Regions from separate parts of the Peribacillus sp. TH16 genome, predicted to be linked through region 3. Evidence: riboswitches for the same ligand, from Rfam matches in the RefSeq annotation. Region 3 holds a riboswitch; each other region holds the start of a gene.
What was found. A riboswitch is a leader RNA that binds a small molecule or an ion and turns the genes downstream of it on or off. The one in region 3 is predicted to bind S-adenosylmethionine.
Positions count from the first base shown of each region.

Region 1: another riboswitch for S-adenosylmethionine. It lies ahead of JFV29_RS05880 (Fur-regulated basic protein FbpA); the one in region 3 lies ahead of JFV29_RS07160 (methionine biosynthesis PLP-dependent protein).
Region 2: another riboswitch for S-adenosylmethionine. It lies ahead of metK (methionine adenosyltransferase); the one in region 3 lies ahead of JFV29_RS07160 (methionine biosynthesis PLP-dependent protein).

Region 1 covers NZ_JAEKEM010000002.1:1,220,940-1,228,270, reverse strand. Annotated here, with positions in the region: gene JFV29_RS05910 (MFS transporter) at 1-129, shown strand, start outside; gene thiE (thiamine phosphate synthase) at 169-801, opposite strand; gene thiM (hydroxyethylthiazole kinase) at 782-1,597, opposite strand; gene thiD (bifunctional hydroxymethylpyrimidine kinase/phosphomethylpyrimidine kinase) at 1,594-2,400, opposite strand; gene thiW (energy coupling factor transporter S component ThiW) at 2,369-2,890, opposite strand; gene tenA (thiaminase II) at 2,906-3,595, opposite strand; TPP riboswitch at 3,714-3,803, opposite strand; TPP riboswitch at 3,883-3,986, opposite strand; SAM riboswitch class I at 4,145-4,249, shown strand; gene JFV29_RS05880 (Fur-regulated basic protein FbpA) at 4,396-4,611, shown strand; gene JFV29_RS05875 (aspartyl-phosphate phosphatase Spo0E family protein) at 4,886-5,077, shown strand; gene JFV29_RS05870 (GNAT family N-acetyltransferase) at 5,167-5,673, opposite strand; gene JFV29_RS05865 (DUF459 domain-containing protein) at 5,907-6,599, shown strand; gene JFV29_RS05860 (ABC transporter ATP-binding protein) at 6,692-7,331, opposite strand, start outside.
Region 2 covers NZ_JAEKEM010000009.1:2,210,100-2,217,430, reverse strand. Annotated here, with positions in the region: gene JFV29_RS24640 (nucleotide sugar dehydrogenase) at 1-1,039, shown strand, start outside; gene pckA (phosphoenolpyruvate carboxykinase (ATP)) at 1,578-3,164, opposite strand; SAM riboswitch class I at 3,718-3,881, shown strand; gene metK (methionine adenosyltransferase) at 4,045-5,238, shown strand; gene JFV29_RS24625 (gamma carbonic anhydrase) at 5,528-6,046, opposite strand; gene JFV29_RS24620 (alpha/beta hydrolase) at 6,259-7,062, shown strand; gene JFV29_RS24615 (hypothetical protein) at 7,125-7,331, opposite strand, start outside.
Region 3 covers NZ_JAEKEM010000002.1:1,480,563-1,487,893, reverse strand. Annotated here, with positions in the region: gene JFV29_RS07180 (ABC transporter ATP-binding protein) at 1-905, shown strand, start outside; gene JFV29_RS07175 (ABC transporter ATP-binding protein) at 902-2,920, shown strand; gene JFV29_RS07170 (type B 50S ribosomal protein L31) at 2,999-3,247, shown strand; gene metC (cystathionine beta-lyase) at 3,419-4,600, opposite strand; gene JFV29_RS07160 (methionine biosynthesis PLP-dependent protein) at 4,597-5,709, opposite strand; SAM riboswitch class I at 5,795-5,908, opposite strand; gene fumC (class II fumarate hydratase) at 6,274-7,331, shown strand, end outside.

The sequences.
Region 1 (7,331 bases), 260 kb from region 3:
CTTGTCGGTTATTTAGTTGCTGCAGGTACACCAATTTCAACAATTTTCACTATATTTACAATTGCTATTTTAGTGGGGGCAGTTGTCGTAGCTTTTGGAAAAGAGACAAAGAATACTATTTTGACATAACATAAAAGAGAGGGACTAAATTTAGTCCCTCTCTTTTTATTACTTAAAGTCTTTTATTATGCTTAAAAGGAATTCAGCGGCACTCTGTGGACTATTTGCATTCATGATTGCGGAAACTACCGCTGTACCAGATACTCCACTTTCTGAAAGAGATGAGATATTTTCGGCGGTAATACCTCCGATAGCTACTGCAGGAATCGATATACTGCGGCAAATTTTCTCAAGTTCTCCGTTTGCCATTAAGGTTGCATCTTGCTTTGTTTTCGTAGGGAAAATAGAACCAACACCGATATAGTCCGCTCCATTTTGTTCGGCTTCGATAGCTTCTTCTAGAGTTGAGACTGATACACCGATAATCATATTGTCAGGCACTAATTGTTTGATGACTGAAAGTGGAAGGTCATCCTGTCCGATATGAACTCCGTCTGCTCCAACAGCAAGTGCTATATCTACCCGGTCATTAATGATCAGCGGAATAGAAAGTTCGTGTAGTAACTGTTTTAATGCAGAAGCTTTTTTATAAAAGGAGAGGGAGGAATTGTTTTTCTCTCTAAGTTGTACGATCGAGACTCCTCCAGAAACCGCCTCTGCTATGATTTTGGTCAAATCTTCTATTGCTATGGACTCTTCTGTCACTAAATATAGGCTTAAATCAATTTGAGACTTCTTCATATAATTTCACCTCATTTATCCAAATTTCCTTATCTATTCTTGATATCGCATCGATTAATCGCACACGAAACGTTCCAGTTCCTTCATCTTTTTGAAGTTTTGCAGCAGCAAGTTCCCCGGAAATGCTCATTGTTGAGATCCCGGCAACTGCCGCAGCATAGAAATTGTCTGTGACTCCGGAAAAAGTTCCGATAAGAGCAGTAGCCATACAGCCAGTACCTGTAACACTCGTTAATAGAGGATTACCATTATCGATAATGGACGTATTTTTACCATCGCTAACAGCATCTTTGGCGCCACTCACTACGACGACACAATGCAATTTATTAGCCGCACGTGCTGCCAGTTCTGCATTGCTAATCGCAAGTTCACCTGAATCCACTCCACGTGTAACGATATCCCCACCCATTAACCGATGGATTTCACTCGCATTTCCGCGGATGATTTGGAAGGTAACTTTCTTCAGGAGCTCTGCCACTTGTTCTGTACGGTAGGAAGTTGCACCAACTCCCACTGGGTCCAAAATAACTGGGATATTAAGGGAATTCGCTGTCTTACCGGCAATCTCCATTGCTTCCAAGGCTTTATCATCAATCGTACCGAAGTTCAGGACCAGAGCATCAGCCAATTTGACCATCTCTTCGACTTCTCTTGGGCTAGATGTCATAACAGGTGAACCACCGATGGCAAGAGTGGCATTGGCACAGTCATTGACCGTAACAAAGTTAGTGATTTGGTGAACGAGCGGTTTACTTTCTCTGACCTGAAAGAATAAGTCTGAAACGGAAACATTCATATTAAATCACTCCTTTCTTCTTTTGAAAATGAATAAAAATGATGGACGGGTCCGTGCCCCTTACCGAGTGAAAAGCTATTTCGTATGGCTTCAGAAATATATGTCTTGGCTTGTTCAATGGATTGTCTTAAAGGTAGTCCGTTTGCCAGATTGGATGTAATGGCGGATGACAGAGTACAGCCTGTCCCATGGGTGTTTTTTGTATGAATGCGTTCTCCTTTAATCCAGAAAAAGTCAGTTCCGTCATAAAAAAGATCATTTGGATTCCCTGCTGAATGGCCTCCTTTAAGTAAAACCGCTTTTGCCCCAAGTTCTTTAATTGATATACAAGCCTCGTAAAAATCTTGCTTCGTTCGAATCGACAAGCCAGAAAGGACTTCGGCTTCGGGAACATTCGGTGTTACAAGTGTTGCAAGCGGCAGTAATTCTGTTTTTAAAGCAGAGACAGCTTTTTCATCGAGCAAATGATGGCCGCTTTTGGAAATCATGACAGGATCAAGGATAACGATTGCGGGTAAGAAGGTATTTAGAGACGCGGCGACTGTTTCAACTATTTCTTTTGATCCAAGCATACCTATTTTTACTGCATCGACGTGTATATCTTCAAAAATAGCTGCAATTTGATCCGTTATGATACCTGTATCTATAGCTTGTACTGAACGTACCTCCATTGTATTTTGTGCCGTTACAGCTGTAATGACAGACATTCCAAAAACCCCATGTGCAGAAAATGTTTTTAAATCAGCTTGTATTCCAGCACCGCCCCCTGAGTCAGAGCCTGCGATGGTTAACGCTGTTTTCATAAAAAAACCCCTTCATATAATTATTTTTTAAAAGTATTTTCAGTAAAATGAAAGCTAAAATGGCACCTGCGAATGAACTAAGCATAAAAGCTGGTAAAAAACCAAAAATAGCTGCTTTTTCTCCCAATAGGAGGACAGCAAGGGGATAACAAGCTAGGGATCCAAGAATGCCGGTCCCTATCACTTCCCCTAAACAAGCGAATTTCAAGCTTTGTGTTTTTCGATAAAGGACGGCAGCCAATAGTGCACCGATCATGCTGCCCGGAAAGGCGAAAATTGAACCTGTACCAGACATGTTTCTAATGATGGAAACTAAAAAAGCTTGTGTTACCGCATAAGCCGGTCCCAATAAAACGGCTGTCATGACATTTGCCAGATGCTGAATCGGAAAGATTTTTGCAAATCCGGCCGGGATGAAAATGAATGAACTAGTTATGGTAGTAATGGCCGTGATCATGGCAGTCAACGTCATTTTCTTGATTGGATTCATCATCATGCCAACATCCTACAGTGGCCAATCCTGCTCATTTTGAACCATATCCCAGAATAAATATTCATAACGGGAAGTCACCAAAAAATGCTTCTCTAATCTAAGAAGTTCCTTTTCAGGCATGCCTTCTGTTAACTCTTCCAACAAAGCAATCAGCCATTTGTGTGCTTCACCGAATTCAGGAGACGAATATGATTTAATCCAATCAGCATAGCGATTGTTTTCTAATGCTTCACCATTTTGTTCTTTTAATAGCAAACCGATCTCATAATAATCCCAGGCGCATGGAAGGAGGCAGGCTATCAGGTCGGCCAAAGTCCCATTTTGGGCTGCATTTAGCATGTAACCCGTATAAGCTAGAGTGGTTGGAGTAGGTTCTGTATTTTCCAATTCGATTGAGCTGATTCCGAACTCCAAAGCATAATGTCGATGGATATCCATTTCTACTTGAAGGGTTTCATTCAAAATACTTGCAAACTTAGCCATGGTTTCGAGATTATGAGCTTTGATGACTCCTAACGCAAAGAGTTTGGAATAATCCATAAGATAGATATAGTCCTGCTTTAGGTAATAGGCAAATTTCTTTTCTGAAAGCGTCCCATCTCCAATCGCCTGAACAAAGGGATGTGTATGGTTCCTTTTCCAGATTCCTTTTGCCCGTTCATGAAGTCTATCACTGAAGGTTTCTAATTTTGTATTCTCCATGGTACATCCTCCTTGAAATTTAAAATTTACTAAAATTGTAAATAGTGCATACACTATCTGATCAACAAAAAAACCGCTCTCTGAAAGAAAGCGGCTGTTACCGAGGAAGAAGCAAATTCCTTCTTACAGCCTGCTTCCCTCCGCTGGTATGACCAGATCAGGTGCAAAGGGTTTGATTCTCAGCAAAAGTGCTCCCCTAGCAGTCTAATTATTCACCTTTTCCATCTGAAAAAAAAAACCGCTCCTGAAATACGGAGCGGGGCAGATGGATAAAGTCATGTGTTTAAAGACGATATCATCCACTTCCCTCCGCCGGTATGATCCGGTTCAGGTTCAAAGGGTCCGGAACAAATTCCATCTCAGTCTTAAAAAGACTCCCCTAGTGGTGTGAATGTATGTAATTACTGACATCATATCAGAAAGCCAGGAAATTGCAACCCAATTTGAATGGGGTCTATAGAGAATACCTATCAAAAAAAGGGAGAACCATGTGATTGACTTTTGAAGAATATTGGGATAAAATCATGTCTACATCATTTATATATTGAATTCTTATCCAGAGAGGTGGAGGGACTTGGCCCAAAGAAACCTCGGCAGCAGACCCATTTTGGGAACTGTGCTACATCCAACAAGCATACGCTTGGAAGATAAGAAGAGCCGAACGGACTACTGTAAGCCTCTTCTTGAATTAGAAGAGGCTTTTATTTTTGTGAAATAACGTTTAGTGACATAATAGAAAAGATATAATTTGGTGAAAATGATACCTGTTACTACAATTTAGCTCATATGAAGGCGGGCTGATGAAGACAAGGAAAGGAGCCATTTACATGGCAGAATTATTTAAGAGAATTGAACAGAGGAAGGCATTGCTGATTGAAGAGTTATTAGCGAATGGAGTTTATAAAACCTCTGATGAAAGACATCTTTATGATGTTCCTTTAAAAGTGCTTGAAGATGAATATAAGATTGTTATAAATAGACCTAATATCGAGTCTCCTTCAGAGTGGATGACATAGTAAGAGTTCTTAAAATACTTTACTATCTTAAAATATTATTTAATTTGATGAATATTATTAAAGCATTCGCAGTGTACATGAGTGAATGCTTTTTTATATTTGTCTAGAATATAAAATGTCACAAAAAAGACACAAACAGAGAATGGAATAGGCTTTTTGTCACATTTATTTTGTGGAATAACACATTTTAATTTCCATATATGGTTGATTTTAACTACTTATTTCTTTATCATAAAAGGTGTAAGAAAATTGAATAAATAGGAAGTGACTATAGATGCCCCCAAAGATAACCGTAGAAAGAATAGAAGAAAAGAGACGGGAAATGATTAAATTGGCAGCTGATTATGGTTTTACAAGCCTTCTAACTGTTCAAGCAAGTCAAGAATTGGATTCGCTGTTAAATGCTATAACAAATAAAAGAAAATCAGAATATTTTTTACTTAAAAAATTTTATAGTGATTTTTAAATTTCGTCAGTGACTTTAAAATAGATTCCTTCATTTAAACTAAAAAAGGCTACTGCTGAATGAAGGCAATAGCTTTTAAGTAATGAAATTCAAATATTAACACGCTTACCAAGGATTACTAAATCCCGTTCAATACCATCTAGCTCGGCAACTTGAGGTAAATGCGCCCATTCTTCAAAACCAAATTTAGAAAACAGTCTTATGCTCGGTGCATTGTGAGCAAATATAAAACCAAGTAGTGTCTTAACTCCTAATTTTGGACTCACTTCAATTGCCTTTTGAATCGAAATTTGTCCAATTCCTTTTCCCCGGAAATAATCATCAATATATATGCTGATCTCGGCAGTGGAATCATAAGCTGGCCTACCATAGAAAGATTGAAAACTCATCCATCCAGCAGTTTTTCCTTCGAATGTAATAATATAAAGCGGTCGTTTTTCTGAATGATGTTCCTCAAACCATTTAAGCCTCGATTGCACTGAAACAGGTTCTGTATCTGCAGTGACCATCCTTGAAGCAATAGTCGAATTATATATTTCGACTACTCTTGGTAAATCTGTTAGTTCTGCATCCCTAAAATCTATATACTGATCCATCATTTTAACTCCTATCCTTATTATGTATACAATCTCCAGAAACATGGGATTCCCACCCTATTTATGAATAAAAGGAGGTTGACGAAAACCCGTTCCATTGAATGCTTTTATTGTATCATACACTTTTTACAGTTTATCTGACAATTCATTTTTTGCATGTTAAGTATGTTCATTTTTGGGGTAATTACAAGATAAAATACTTCATAGTAAATACATTACATAAGGAGAAACAAATGAAAAAAATAGTAGGTTTATTTGTAATTGTACTAGTTATTTGTTTTGCTGCATATAAGTTTCAGGCTTCAGAGTCGGAAGATGTGATGGCTTTTGGAGATTCGTTAACCTATGGAAAAGGTGATAAGGATGGGGAAGGTTATGTAGAAGGTCTGGAGGATGAATTGAATAACCCTGATTCTGAAAAAAAAGTCCGTTTTTGGAATTACGGTATTAAAGGCCAGGAAACAGATGGTGTCATTGATCAGCTTGAAGATAATCAAATTAACACGAAATTGGACAAAGCCGACACGTTTATTGTTTATATTGGAACAAACGACTTGATTAACAGTAATGGAGGTAACTTGAAAAAAATAAGTGATCAAAAAATAAATGATGGTAAACGAGAGTATATCGACCATCTAAATAAGATTCTTTCTACACTATTAAAGAAAAACAAAAAAGCGGATATACTTGTAGTTGGGCTGTATAATCCAAAAAAAGATGATCAACGACTTGAAAAGCACGTTCATGATTATAACCAATCAGTAAACGAGGTAGTAGAAGGGGATAAAAGAATGATATTTATCCCTACTAATGATTTATTTGAAAATAAAAAGAAAAAAGAGTATTTCAGTGATAAAATTCATCCAAATGAAAAAGGGTATCAGCTCATTACCAATCGTATTTTAGAGAGCTATGATTTCAAATAAATTCAATAAAAGTGCACAGAAGTAATACTTCTGTACACATGGCTTATTATATATAAATCGGACCTGTTTCATTGAAGGCGGTTGTGCAGTTGTTATGTAATAGCCGCCTTTAATTGAGGGAATTGCAAGTCATGAAGCTGCCTATATCTGCCGTTACTTGTCAATAACTGTTCATGCGTTCCTTTTTCATGGACACTGCCTTTTTCAAGAACGATTATTTGGTCAGCATTTTGAACGGTTGATAATCTATGTGCAATGACAATTGAAGTCCGATTTACTAATAAACGTGACAATGCTTCCTGGATTAAATGCTCGGATTCCGTATCTAATGCTGCTGTCGCTTCATCGAGAATGATGATTTGTGGATTCTTCAAAAGTGCCCTAGCAATGGCGATTCGCTGCTTTTGTCCTCCTGAAAGTTTGACGCCTCGCTCTCCAATTTGAGAATCGTAACCATTCGGAAAGGCCCTGATAAAGTCATGAGCATTGGCTGCTTTAGCCGATTCAGTGATTTCATCGTCTGTTGCATCAAGTTTTCCATAAACGATGTTATCGCGGATTGAACCATTGAATAAAATGATATCCTGAGAAACAATCCCCATTTGGCTACGTATAGATTTCAGCGACACATCACGGATATCAAGACCGTCCATTTTGATTGTTCCTTGTTGTGGATCATAAAATCGGATTAAAAGGTTTGTAATTGTCGATTTCCCTGCACCAGAAGAGCCG
Region 2 (7,331 bases), on a different contig from region 3:
ACACCAATCCTGTGATCTTACCTATGTTATGCAAGCAACTTCAAGGATTCTTCCTTTTGTTCAGAAGGGAAATGTCATCATTATCGAGTCGACGATTGCACCAAGGAGCATGGATGATCATATCAAGCCATTGATTGAGATGACAGGGCTAACGATCGGGAAAGACATCTTTCTCGTACATTGTCCGGAACGTGTCTTGCCAGGGAGAATTCTAGAAGAATTGGTTCATAATAACCGAATAGTCGGCGGCATCACAGAAGCCTGCTCCTATAAAGGAAGTCTTGTCTATGAAACTTTTGTTAAAGGGGAAATCATTCGTACGGATGCGAAAACGGCTGAAATGTCCAAGCTGATGGAAAATACCTTCCGTGATGTTAATATTGCTCTTGCGAATGAGTTGGCTAAAGTTTGCTTCGAATTGGATATCAATGTATTAGATGTCATATCAATGGCAAATAAGCATCCACGTGTAAATATTCATCAACCAGGACCAGGGGTAGGTGGACATTGTCTCGCGGTCGATCCTTATTTCATTGTCGCTAAAGCTCCTGAGACAGCTAGAATCATCAAATTAGCCCGCGACACGAACGTTTCGATGCCGTATTATATCGTCAATTGTGTCAGGATGTTACTTGAGGGGATCCGTAAACCAAAGGTAGCGGTTTTTGGACTTGCCTACAAAGGAAATGTAGATGATATCCGTGAAAGCCCGGCCATTGATGTTGTAAATATACTAATGAGCATGGATCAGGTGGAAGTATCCTTGCATGACCCACATGTCCAATCTGGGAAAATGCCAGTCGTTTCTGTCGAAGACGCTGTAAAAGATGCCGACCTGATTCTTGTCTTAACCGATCATAATGAATTTAAAGAAATGGATTATGATAAACTATCGAACAAGATGGCTCATAAAATGATTTTGGATACTCGGAATTGCATTGATGCTAATAAACATAACATCCAAATTGCCAACTTAGGCAATGTATTCGAATATAAAACAGAACATTTGAAAGAAGTAAGGAAAAAAATGATTATCTAATAAACAACTGATTCTGCAAGGCCGGATATGATAGGGATCTAAAGGGTGTTGACTCAGTCAGCACCCTTTATAGTTGTGCAACATGTTAAAAAAATCATTTGAAATAATAATAGGGATCGGATAATTATTATATGTTCTGTAAATATGACTTCCTATGGGACATGGGAAGAGCAGAATTGGTTGGCTTGGCGCCACCTTCTCCCTATTTATAGGTGGCGGACCAAGAGGGAGTGGAATCATACGTATGAAAAAAGTATGATGAACTTTCTAGTTTATTATATTGGCAAACAAGGCTGTAGAGGATTTGGCTCAGGAGACCTTTGTCTGGGCTTTTGTGAAACAAAGGGGATAAGACACCAGCTGGAACATAGGAGACAGCCTCTTGGCTGTTTTTAATTCAAAAATACTGGCGCTTCAGGTTAATGTGGCTTTTACAGGAGTAAGATCGTGATGGCCGATTTATCGTTTAGATTAGTCAGTTTATAAAGAAAGGACCAAGCAAGTTTCGCTTGGTCCTTTTGTTTTCTATTTATTAAGATTAAGCAGTCGGACCGCCAAGTTCTTCAATTTCACTTGGAACGTTTCCGAATTTTTTAAAGTTTGCACGGAATTGAGCAGCAAGAGCTGTTGCTGTTTGTTTATATGCAGCAGGATCTGCCCAAGTCTTGATTGGTTGAAGCACTTCGTCAGGAACACCAGGAACATGAAGTGGAATATCCAAACCGAAGATATCGTCTTTGATAGTCTCGATGTTTGCTAATTCGCCTTCAAGTGCTGCTTGTACCATTGCACGAGTGTAAGCAAGTTTCATACGGCTACCAGTTCCGTATGCACCGCCAGTCCATCCAGTGTTGACAAGGTATACTTTTGCGCTATGCTCGTCAATTTTATCTCCAAGCATTTCAGCATAGCGTGTAGCAGGAAGAGGTAAGAATGGTGAACCGAAGCATGTTGAGAATGTAGCTTCTGGTGAAGTTACTCCTCTTTCAGTACCAGCCAATTTACTTGTGTACCCACTTAGGAAATGGAACATTGCTTGTTCTTTAGAAAGTTTGCTGATTGGAGGCAGTACGCCTGAAGCATCAGCAGTTAAGAAAATGATTGTATTTGGGTGTCCTGCGATACTTGGGTTCACGATGTTATCAATCGCTTGCATTTGGTATGCAGCACGAGTGTTTTCTGTTAATGAACTATCATCGTAGTTTGCTTCACGTGTTTCCGGGTCAACAACTACGTTTTCCAATACGGCACCGAAACGGATGGCATCGAAAATTTGCGGTTCTTTTTCACGTGAAAGGTTAATTGTTTTTGCATAGCAGCCGCCTTCGATGTTGAATACACCGTTAGAAGACCAGCCGTGCTCGTCATCACCAATCAGTTTGCGATTAGTGTCTGCAGATAAAGTTGTTTTACCAGTACCAGACAGTCCGAAGAATAAAGCGACATCTCCTTCACGTCCTACGTTAGCAGAGCAATGCATTGGAAGGATTCCAGCCTCTGGAAGTAGGTAGTTCATGATTGAGAAGATCGATTTTTTCATTTCACCTGCATATTCCGTTCCACCGATTAAGATAGTACGGCGTTCAAATGAAACGATGATGAATGTTTCGGATTGAGTTCCGTCTACTTCTGGATCTGCTTTGAAATTAGGTGCAGAAAGAATCGTGAATTCTGATTCGTGACCTCTTAGTTCTTCTTCATTTGGACGGATGAACAAAGTGTGAGCGAAAAGATTATGCCATGCATATTCATTTACAACTTGGATAGGAAGACGTGATGTTTCGTCCGCGCCAGCGAAACCTTTGAAAACAAAAATCTCTTCTTTTGCTTTTAGGTAGTCAACTACTTTATTATATAGTTTATTGAATACTTCTTCAGAGATTGGTTGGTTTACGGAACCCCAATCTACTTTGTCTTTCACAGAAGCTTCGTCTACGATATATTTATCTTTAGGTGAACGGCCAGTATATTTGCCTGTTTCAGCTTTTACTGCGCCAGTTGATGTCAGAACGCCTTCGTTTCTGCTTAATACTTTTTCAACCAATTGGGGAACTGAAAGTTGAGTTTGCACATTATTTCCTGCCAATAATTGGTGTAACTCATTAGAAACATCTACAGAATTCATATATGAGGTACCTTCCTTTGTTTTAAGTTTTTATATTACAATTAGTATAACACATTCACTTAAATAGTCTATACTATTTATTTTTTTTGTGATATTTTTTATATGGTTTCCTTAATCATTTTTTAAAATGCGTTATGAACCGAGTTCGGGTTCCTGCATATACTTGAATGGAGGAATCTGAACTGGGTGGTGTAATTAGGAAGAAAGCCCATTATCAAGATTAGAATCTTGATCGAATGGGTCTCGTTTCAGGAATATAAAAAAGGTTTTATTCTTTTAATTAATAGGAAGAAATTAAGAAAAGAACAACTTGCTATTACATCAAAAGGCAAAATCCTAAAAAGTTATTATGCGGTTCGAAGTCAGATTTTTCAAGTTCTTTTATCTATGGTAATTTTCTACATTTTCGTTTGTTTTCTACATCGAAAATCCAATAATGACAGAGGATTAGCACATTTTTTATCGTGAAAGCTGTGATGGGGAAAAATGTTCTTTTTCGAAAAGCATTGACAGATTCCGACCAAATACGATAATATCTTAAATTGTACGGATTCTCTTATCCCGAGTTGGTGGAGGGACAGGCCCTTTGAAACCCAGCAACCTGCCATATTGAACTTGACTCCAAGATCAATCGCCGAAAATAAAGCGATAGTTCTTCAAGGAATAGTGGTGATGGTGCTAACCTGAGCAAGGTAAAAAACCCTTGAACGATAAGAGTGAAAGGATAGATGACAGAATTTTAAACCTTTCCTCATTTGCCAGGGAAGGTTTTTGTGTTTTTTAGTAATTCTGTGTCTATAGTTGAAGCTAATAAGGGAAAACGAGTTCCGTAAAAAAATCAGGCTTTTGCCTACAACATACTAACTTCCAAGGAGGAAATATGATGTCAAAGAAACGTCTATTTACTTCTGAATCTGTTACAGAGGGCCATCCGGACAAGATTTGTGATCAGATTTCAGATTCCATTTTAGATGCTATCCTTGCTAAGGATGCAAATGCACGTGTTGCGTGTGAAACAAGTGTAACAACAGGTCTTGTACTTGTTGCTGGTGAAATTACAACGTCCGCTTATGTGGATATTCCACGTATCGTTCGTGATACGATTGCAGGAATTGGTTACACACGTGCGAAATACGGTTTCGATGCTGAAACTTGTGCCGTATTGAGTTCTATTGATGAGCAATCTGCTGATATCGCAGCTGGCGTAGACAAAGCGTTGGAAGCTCGTGAAGGAAATATGTCAGATGAAGAAATCGATGCAATCGGTGCAGGGGACCAAGGGCTTATGTTCGGTTTTGCTTGCAATGAAACAGAAGAGCTTATGCCACTTCCGATTTCATTAGCTCATAAACTTTCATTCCGTTTGTCTCAAGTTCGTAAAGATGAAACGCTTGCTTACTTACGTCCTGATGGTAAAACACAGGTAACGGTGGAGTATGATGAAAATAATCAACCTGTAAGAGTTGACACAATTGTTATTTCAACACAACATGATCCAGAGGTAACTCTTGAGCAAATTCAAGCTGACTTAAAAGAACATGTGATTAAAGCAGTTGTACCAGCTGAATTAATCGATGCTGGGACTAAGTACTTCATTAACCCAACTGGCCGTTTTGTAATTGGCGGACCTCAAGGGGATGCTGGTCTTACTGGACGTAAAATCATCGTTGATACGTACGGCGGATACGCTCGTCACGGTGGCGGTGCATTCTCCGGTAAAGATGCTACAAAAGTTGACCGTTCTGCGGCATACGCTGCTCGTTACGTTGCGAAAAACATCGTAGCTGCTGGCCTTGCTGACAAAGCGGAAGTACAATTGGCATACGCAATTGGTGTGGCAGAGCCTGTATCAATCTCGATTGATACATTCGGAACAGGAACAGTAAGCGAAGAAGTACTAGTTGATCTAGTACGCGCTAACTTCGACCTGCGTCCAGCTGGTATCATCAAAATGCTTGATCTTCGTCGCCCAATCTACAAACAAACAGCTGCTTACGGACACTTTGGCCGTACAGATGTTGATCTTCCTTGGGAACGCACAGATAAAGCTGAAATTTTAAAAGCACAAGCGTAATCAAATAAAAGTAAAAGGTGCCTCGCAACTAGCGAGGCACCTTTTTCAATTGTGAAATGGATTAAATTTGTCGACTAAGGGAATAATTCAAGAAATCCTATTTAAACCAGCCATTTAGTTTTTTTACTCGTGAATTATGTAGTTTTTTACTCGTGAATTTTAGTTTTACTCGTGAGTTTTAGTTTTTACTCGTGAGTTTTGGGTTTTACTCGTGAATTATGTAGTTTTACTCGTGAATTTTAGTGTTTTACTCGTGAGTTATGCAAGTTTACTCGTGAGTTTACATGAATTATTTAATGCGTTCTGCATGTTTATAGTATTGTCCTTTTTCAGCATATTCTCGGACGATACGTTCCATATCCTTGCGATCTTCATCGTTAATTTCGCGTACGACTTTAGCTGGACGGCCGAATGCCAATGTGTTTGGTGGTATGACTTTGCCTTGGGGAACAAGACTTCCAGCACCGATAAAAGCTCCTTCCCCGATCTCTGCTGCATCAAGTACAATCGTCCCCATGCCGATTAGAGCTCCTTTACGAACTTTGCAGCTATGTAAAATAACCTGATGGCCGATGGTTACTTCGTCCTCAATAATTAATGGATTATTTGGACTTTGGTGAAGAACGCTGTTATCTTGTACACTTACTTTATTACCGATTATAGTAGGGGCTACGTCGCCACGTATAACGGTATTAAACCAGATTGACGTTTCGTCGCCGATTTTCACATCACCTGTCACGACTGCATTTTCAGCAATATAAGCGCTTTCAGAGATTTCAGGTTCTTTACCTTTAAATGGATAAATAATCATTTTTAATCATTTCCTTTCCGAAGTAGATGTTTTTATGTATTATTTTAATATACCGTATGTAAATAGACTTGGCTATTTATAATAAAAATGTAGAACTTATTAGAGTTCCTTTTTGTCGAAAATCATGAATATGGTTATAATTTATATATATTATTTTTCAGCTATCATTGATCGTATACAACAAGAGAAAAGTGAAAGGGGGATTTCGAATGTGGAAATGGGAGACAGAAGGAGACGCAAAAGGCGTCATTGTCATCATTCATGGGGCAATGGAGCATCACGGCCGATATAAGTGGGTAACACAAATGTGGCTTTCAGCCGGATATCATGTTGTCATGGGCGACCTTCCTGGGCAGGGGATGACAACTCGTGCCTACCGGGGACATATCGATTCCTTTGACGAATATTTAGACGAAGTAAAAAGCTGGATAGAAGATGCCTACGAATATTCGCTGCCAGTCTTTTTGCTTGGACACAGCATGGGTGGTTTGATTTCGATACGCTTACTTCAGGAAGAAGAGTGGGATATTGCAGGGGTGATTTTATCTTCACCATGTCTGGGCCTCGTGACGAAGCCCCGCAAGTTCTTAACAGCCATTTCGCATGGTTTGAACCTCGTGATGCCTAAGTTCAGAGTCGATTCCGGCTTAACTCCTGAAATGGCTACGAGAAGTTCTGAAGTCCGTGAATCAGATAAAAATGATACATTATACATTACAAAGGTTTCGATTCGCTGGTATCGTGAGCTTGCACAGGCTATGAAGGATGCATTTGAAGAGATTCCTGAATTTCAGGATGTGCCTCTTTTGTTGATGCAAGGCGGAGATGACCGAATCGTGAATAAAAAGGCGGTTCGTGAGTGGTTTAATTATAACTTGGCTAGTGAAAAACAATACAAAGAATGGCCAAAACTGTATCACGAAATCTTCAACGAACCAGAGCGGGATGACGTATTCCAATACGCATTGAGTTTTGTTGAAAATCGTTTAAAAATATTAGGGTATGTTGTTTGAAGGTACATACTGCTGGATAAATATAAAAAGCTGCTGAAGCGATTATCAGCAGCTTTTTTGTTTTATCCAGCGTTTGTAAGTAATTCGTTCGACTTAATGACGGGTGCCCAATAAGTAACCGGATACATAAATTGGTTCAAGTGTGTAAGCTCTTTTTTATTGGATAAGGCAGCAGACAAAAGGTAAATTGATTTGAAGCTTAAGTCATTCGCGAATAGGTCTAAGAGGGTCGCCTTCATATTCATGATCTCTTCATGTCCTTGAGTGGA
Region 3 (7,331 bases):
TGTATCTTGGAATGTTAATCTGGCCGATGATTGCGGTTGGTGAACTAATTAACGTCATGCAAAGGGGAAATGCTTCGCTTGACCGTGTTCAAGATACTCTTTCTTATGAAGCGGATGTGAAAAATTCATTGAAGCCGGAGAGGATTTCTAATCCGGAAGATATTAAGTTTGATCAAGTTTCTTTTACGTATCCATCTTCAACAGTTGTTAATCTCTCCAATATTTCCGTTCAACTTGAGCGTGGGCAGACCCTGGGAATCGTAGGAAAAACTGGAAGTGGAAAAACGACATTCGTGAAGCAGTTACTACGGGAATATCCATTAGGAAACGGGGAGATTGCTTTTTCAGGTATGCCGTTAGAGAAACTGGAGCTTGAAGATATTCGTAAATGGATCGGGTACGTTCCGCAGGATCATTTTTTATTCTCAAAGTCTGTGAGAGACAATATCTTATTCGGTAAATTGGATGCAACGGAAGATGAACTGGCTGAAGCTATCCGGCTTGCGGATTTTGAGAAGGATTTAACGATGCTGCCTAAGCGTCTTGAGACACTTGTCGGTGAAAAGGGGGTCGCTCTTTCAGGTGGGCAGAAGCAACGGATTTCGATTGCAAGGGCCCTGATTAAAAATCCGGAAATCCTTATATTGGATGATTCCTTATCAGCCGTCGATGCAAAGACAGAAACGACAATCATTGAAAATATCCAAAATGAACGGTCGGGGAAAACGACCATCATCACAACACATCGCTTATCAGCCGTTCAGCATGCCGATCGAATTATCGTGTTGGACAGCGGAGAGATTATCCAAGAAGGAACTCACGAAGATTTACTGAAGCAAAATGGCTGGTATAGGGAGCAATATGAGCGACAACAAATTGACGCAGAAACGGAGGTGAGAGCATGAAGGTGGTAAAGAAACTCTATCAATACGCTGCTCTTTATAAAAAATTGATTATTGGTGCCCTAATCATGCTAGCGCTTTCCGTTGCCGCTGACTTAACGGGTCCATTCATCGCTAAAAAAATCATTGATTCTCACATACTTGGTATCGAATCTTCTTGGTATGAAACGGAAAAAGGGAAAGATACTGTCGAGTACGGTGATAATTGGTATAAACGGGCAGATTATTTTACTGAAGATGAGAAGAAAGGAAAAGAAGTCCATGTATTGCAGGTTAGCAATCAATTCGTCTTCGTCAATGAAGCTGTTGCCATCGATGGCGATAGAACCTTAGAAAACCAAACATTAATAATTGAGAAAAACGGAAAAGAGCAAATGGTATCAGTAGAGAAATTAACAAGTCAGGAATTAATGGAGTTTTACCAACCAGAAATTCCGCGAATTATAAAGCTTGTAGCTTTTTACTTTGGTCTTGTTATCATTTCTTCTGTTTTTCAATATGGGCAGAGTTTTTATTTACAGAAAGCTGCGAATCGAATTATTCAGAAGATGAGAAATGATATTTTTACTCATATTTCCCGATTGCCCATTCGTTATTTCGATAATATGCCCGCTGGGAAAGTTGTTGCTAGGGTTACTAATGACACTGAGGCGATTCGAGAGTTATATGTGACGGTGCTCGCCAACTTCTTTTCAAGCACGATTAATATTATCGGCGTTCTCATTGCTTTGTATATTTTGGATGCGCGTGCAGGGCTCATGGGCCTTTTACTTATTCCCATTATCGTTATCTGGACGAAGGTATATCGCAAATTCGCCTCGAAATATAATCACATTATTCGGGAACGAGTCAGTGATATTAACGGGATGATCAATGAATCCATTCAAGGAATGAACATCATTCAGGCATTCGGACGTGAAAAGGAGACAAAACATTCTTTCGAAAAATTGAACCGGGAGCATTACTCGTATCAAAATAAAATGCTCAATTTAAATTCATTAACGGGAGGAAACTTGATTGGTGTCATTAAGGTCATGGCGCTAATAGCATTTGTATGGTATTTCGGCGGGATGTCGCTTACAGCAAGTTCAGCTATTTCTTTAGGGTTAATGTATGCAATTGTTGATTTGATCAGTCGTCTGCTTCATCCGCTTCACGGGATTGTCAATCAGTTTGCTAACCTAGAACAAGCGCTTGTTGCAGGGGAGAGGGCATTCAGTTTATTGGATGAGCAGGGATTAGAAGTCAGTGATGAAAACATTTCCCGATATAAAGGAAACGTGCAATTCGAAAATGTCTCATTCGGCTATAAAGAAAATGAATATGTGTTAAAAAACATTTCATTTTCTGCGCAACAAGGTGAGACAGTAGCTTTAGTTGGTCATACTGGTTCGGGAAAGAGTTCAATAATGAATTTGTTGTTCCGTTTCTATGATAGTAGTGAAGGACAAATCAAGATTGATGGAAGGGATATTTTAGATATTCCTCATCAAACACTTAGAGAGCATATGGGAATTGTCCTTCAGGATCCATATTTATTTACTGGAACCATAGCTTCCAATATCAGCCTTAATCATAAAGATATCACAAGGGAAATGGTTGAAAAGTCATTAAAAGATGTAGGCGGGGACAAAGTGCTGAAGCATCTGCCTCTAGGGCTAGATGAGCCGGTTATTGAAAAAGGCGGGACATTGTCTTCAGGACAGCGGCAGCTAATCTCTTTTGCACGCGCGCTCGCATTTAATCCGGCGATTTTGATTTTGGATGAAGCCACTGCAAGCATCGATACAGAAACAGAGGCCATTATCCAGGAAGGAATGGAAGTACTAAAGAAAGGAAGAACGACCTTTATCATTGCACATAGGCTTTCCACGATTAAAAATGCCGATCAAATTCTTGTACTGGATAAAGGACGGATTTCTGAGCAGGGGACACATGAAGAATTAATGGAGTTGAAAGGAAAGTACTATCAAATGTATGAACTGCAGGCTGGGTCGCATAAGGGAATGGCTGGATAAAACCTAGTGGAATAATGAAGGGAGAAATTAAGAATAATTTTTCAGAAAATGAGGGATACTTACGAAGAGGTGATAATAATGAAACAAGGAATTCATCCTGATTATCAGCAAGTAGTATTTATGGATACTAACAGTGGTTATAAATTTATTACAGGCTCTACGAAAAAATCTAACGAAACAATTAAGTGGGAAGACGGTCAAACTTATCCTTTATTAAAAGTAGAGATTAGTTCAGATACGCATCCTTTTTATACCGGCAAGCAGAAATTTGCTGAAAAAGGCGGACGTGTGGATCGCTTCTTAGAAAAATATAATATGAAGAAATGATGTTAAGGCTATCGAGAAATCGATGGCCTTTATTTTTATTTTGGGAGATGGAAGAACTCGTGGGTAAATTAAGGTTTATAATTTTTTTAGTAATAACGTAGTGAATGCCTCATTTAAAATCCTAATAATAGAAAAAAGGGTTGCTCCAGGCACCCTTTTTTTCTATATATTTTATTTAACTGGAATAGCATGCGCTTTTGCACTTTTTACAAGAGCAGCGTCAAAGTCTTTAATTAAATCATCTGGATTCTCAAGGCCGACAGAGAGGCGAAGCAGGCTGTTGGTGATGCCTCGTTTTTCCCTTTCATCAGCAGGCATGGCAGCATGGGACATTTTTGCCGGGTAGGATAATATCGATTCTACTGCTCCAAGACTAACCGCAAAAACAGGAAGTTCGACAGTGTTCACAAATGAGCGGAAAATTTCCTCGCTTTCTAGTTCAAATGATAAAACTGCACCTGCACCAAGGGCCTGTCCTTCCTGGATTGCATGCTGTGGATGATCAGTAAGCCCAGGGTAATACACCTTTTTCACTAATGGCTGCTGTTTTAAGTAGTCTGCAATTTTTTCTGCTCCTTTTTGAGAGTGTTCCATTCGTACAGACAAGGTTTTCAGACCTCTCATAACAAGCCAGGCATCCTGGACACCAAGTACCGCTCCAAAGGAGTTTTGAAGGGAACCGAGTCTTTCAGCCAATTCAGGATCTTTTACGACAGCAAGCCCAGCTACGACATCACTGTGTCCGGATAAAAACTTCGTCGCACTATGAAGGACAACATCCGCCCCTAAGTTCAGCGGTTTTTGCAGAGCTGGTGTCAAGAATGTATTGTCGACAAAACTCAATGCGCCGACTTTTTTTGCGATATCACAAACGGCTTTAATATCAGTCACTTTAAGCAATGGATTTGAAGGTGTTTCAATGTATATCGCTCTCGTATTAGGTTGAACGGCCGCTTTAACGCTTTCGAGGTCCGTCATATCAACGAAAGTATGCTCGATGTTGAAGCGGGTCAACACGCTTGTAACCATCCGGAACGTACCGCCATACACATCTTCTGAGATGACGATATGGTCGCCAGCAGAAAGCAGAAGGAATGCTGTTGAAATGGCCGCCATACCTGATGAAAAGGCAAAGCCGCGAGTACCATCTTCAAGCTCGGCAATGATATCTTCAAGTGCTTCCCGTGTTGGATTTCCGCTCCTGCTGTAATCGTACTTGCCGAATGTATCGATATCAGTTTGATGGAAAGTGGAAGCGTGCTGAATAGGGACACTCACACCGCCTGTTGTCGGATCGAATTTATGCTGGTTATGAAGTAATTTGGTTTCAAAACTGAAATCATGATTAGTCATCGTAGTGCCTCCCTTTTTACATGTGCAAATGCTTGTTGCAGGTCTTGAATTAAATCGTCGCTGTCTTCGATGCCAACCGAGAAGCGTAGAAGTCGATTACAAACCCCATTAGCAGTTCTAACTTCAAGAGGGATATCGGCATGTGTTTGTGTAGCAGGATAGGTGATGAAGCTTTCAACGCCTCCAAGACTTTCTGCAAATGAAATTAATGAAAGTGATTGTAAAAATGGATTGACCGCTGCTTCGTCAATTATCCGGAAAGAAATCATACCACCTCTGCCGGGATACAGGACGTCCGTTACACATTCATGTTCTGATAAATAATCTACAAGGATTTTGGCGTTCTTTTCATGACGTTCCATCCGCAGTGCCAGGGTTTTCATTCCGCGCATTAACAGCCATGAATCAAATGGGCTCAACACCGCTCCTGTTCCATTATGATGGAAGGCAATCGAATCACATAATTCTGCACCTTTAGCCACGATTAGTCCAGCAAGAACATCATTATGACCACCGAGATACTTCGTTGCGCTATGGATTACAATATCGGCTCCAAGCAGGATAGGCTGCTGCAGAAGCGGCGTATAAAAAGTGTTGTCAACAATCAACAGTAAATTAAATTGTTTGGCAAGTGCGGCAACAGCGCTAATATCTGTTTGCTGCATAAGAGGGTTAGTGGGAGTTTCGATAAAGATGGCTTTTGTTTGAGGAGTAATAGCTTTTTCGATATCCTCTAAACAACAAGTGTTTACATAGTCACACTGTAAGCCCCATTTTTTAAAACCTTGTTCTAGCAAACGATATGTACCACCATATAGATCTTCGCTGACTATCCATGCATCACCTGATTTAAATAAGGCTAGTATGGTAGAAATGGCCGCCATTCCTGAACTGCAAGCATATCCTTGGTCACCTCTTTCAAGGTTGGCGATGGATTGTTCCAAAAGTTGACGTGTTGGATTACCTGTCCTTGTGTAATCGAATCCAGTTGATTGGCCAATTCCTTCGTGGCGGAAAGCTGTCGAAAAGTAAACCGGCGGATTGACTGTTCCTGTCGCCGTTTCACTGCGATTACCTAGTTGAGCAAGATATGTTTCTGTTTTATACATAGTTTTCACTGCTCCTTTGTGTTTTATAAAATAAAAAAAAGTCTTCTTTAAGAAGAAGACTTGGTTAAGCATGGACGAGTCATTCTTCTTATCTTCCAAGTTCACAAACTTGTGGAATTAGCACCTTTTCATTGGTTTGAAACAAATGAAGGTTGCTGAGGTGTCATCGGGCCATTCCCTATACCTCTCTCGATAAGAGTTTAGATTATTCAATTTCTTTTGAATTTACTATATATATAAAGTGCTGTCAAGAACATTCTGGGAAAATATTGCTCGATAATTCTTTATTGGTTAATTAAGACTAGCGTTGTCAAAACATGATTGGTCCAATGAAAAACCCCTAAATATTGTGGAAAACGCGATGGTATAAGGTGTTGAGATTCTTTAAAAGACTTTGTTTAATTAAATGGATTTTCTGAAATATAGGGAAGGATTTGTTCTGTTTCTTTGCTTTAAAATAATAAAGTTTGTACAATGTATAGAGAGAAGAATTAATAATATGTCATTATTCATTTCATATACATAAGGTTTTCGGTGGATAGTGCAAACATAGGAGGAGAACACATGGAATACAGAATCGAACGAGATACGATGGGTGAAGTGAAAGTTCCTGCTGATAAGTATTGGGGAGCACAAACCGAGAGAAGCCGTAACAACTTCAAAATTGGTAATGAAAAAATGCCGATTGAATTAGTCCGTGCGTTTGCATATGTAAAGCAAGCGGCAGCTAAAGTGAACTATGACCTTGGTGATCTTTCTGAAGTGAAAAAGAATGCCATCGTTAAAATTTGTGGCGAAATTCTAGAAGGTACACTTGATGAACATTTCCCTCTTGTGGTCTGGCAAACAGGCAGTGGCACGCAAAGTAATATGAATGTGAATGAAGTGGTCGCTAACAAAGGGAATGAATGGTTAAAAGAAAACGGTGAGTCCGAAACCCTTCACCCAAATGATGATGTCAACAAGGCGCAAAGCTCTAATGACACATTCCCAACTGCTATGCATATTGCAGCCTATATGGAAGTTGCTGAAAAATTAGTACCGGCTATTAAAGTACTTCGTGATACTTTTGCAGCAAAAGAAAAAGAATTCTGGGATCTTGTGAAAATTGGACGTACACATCTTCAAGATGCAACACCACTAACTTTAGGCCAAGAAATCTCTGGTTGGAAAGCGATGCTTGATAAAGACTTAGTGATGATTGAAGAAAGCAGTCAAAAACTATTGAATCTAGCACTAGGCGGTACAGCTGTAGGTACTGGGATCAATACGAAAAAAGAATTTCCAGGACTTTCTGCAAAACAAATAGCGGCGGATACAGGACATTCTTTCGTAACATCGGATAATAAGTTCCATGCATTAACAAGTCATAACGAAATTGTTTACGCTCATGGCGCATTAAAAGCATTAGCAGCGGACTTAATGAAAATTGCGAACGATGTTAGATGGCTGGCAAGCGGCCCAAGAAGCGGAATCGGTGAAATCGCTATTCCTGAAAACGAGCCAGGCAGCTCTATCATGCCAGGTAAAGTAAATCCTACACAAAGTGAAGCGTTGACAATGATTGCGACACAAATTGTTGGTAACGATGCAACAATCGGCTTTGCAGCAAGCCAAGGTAA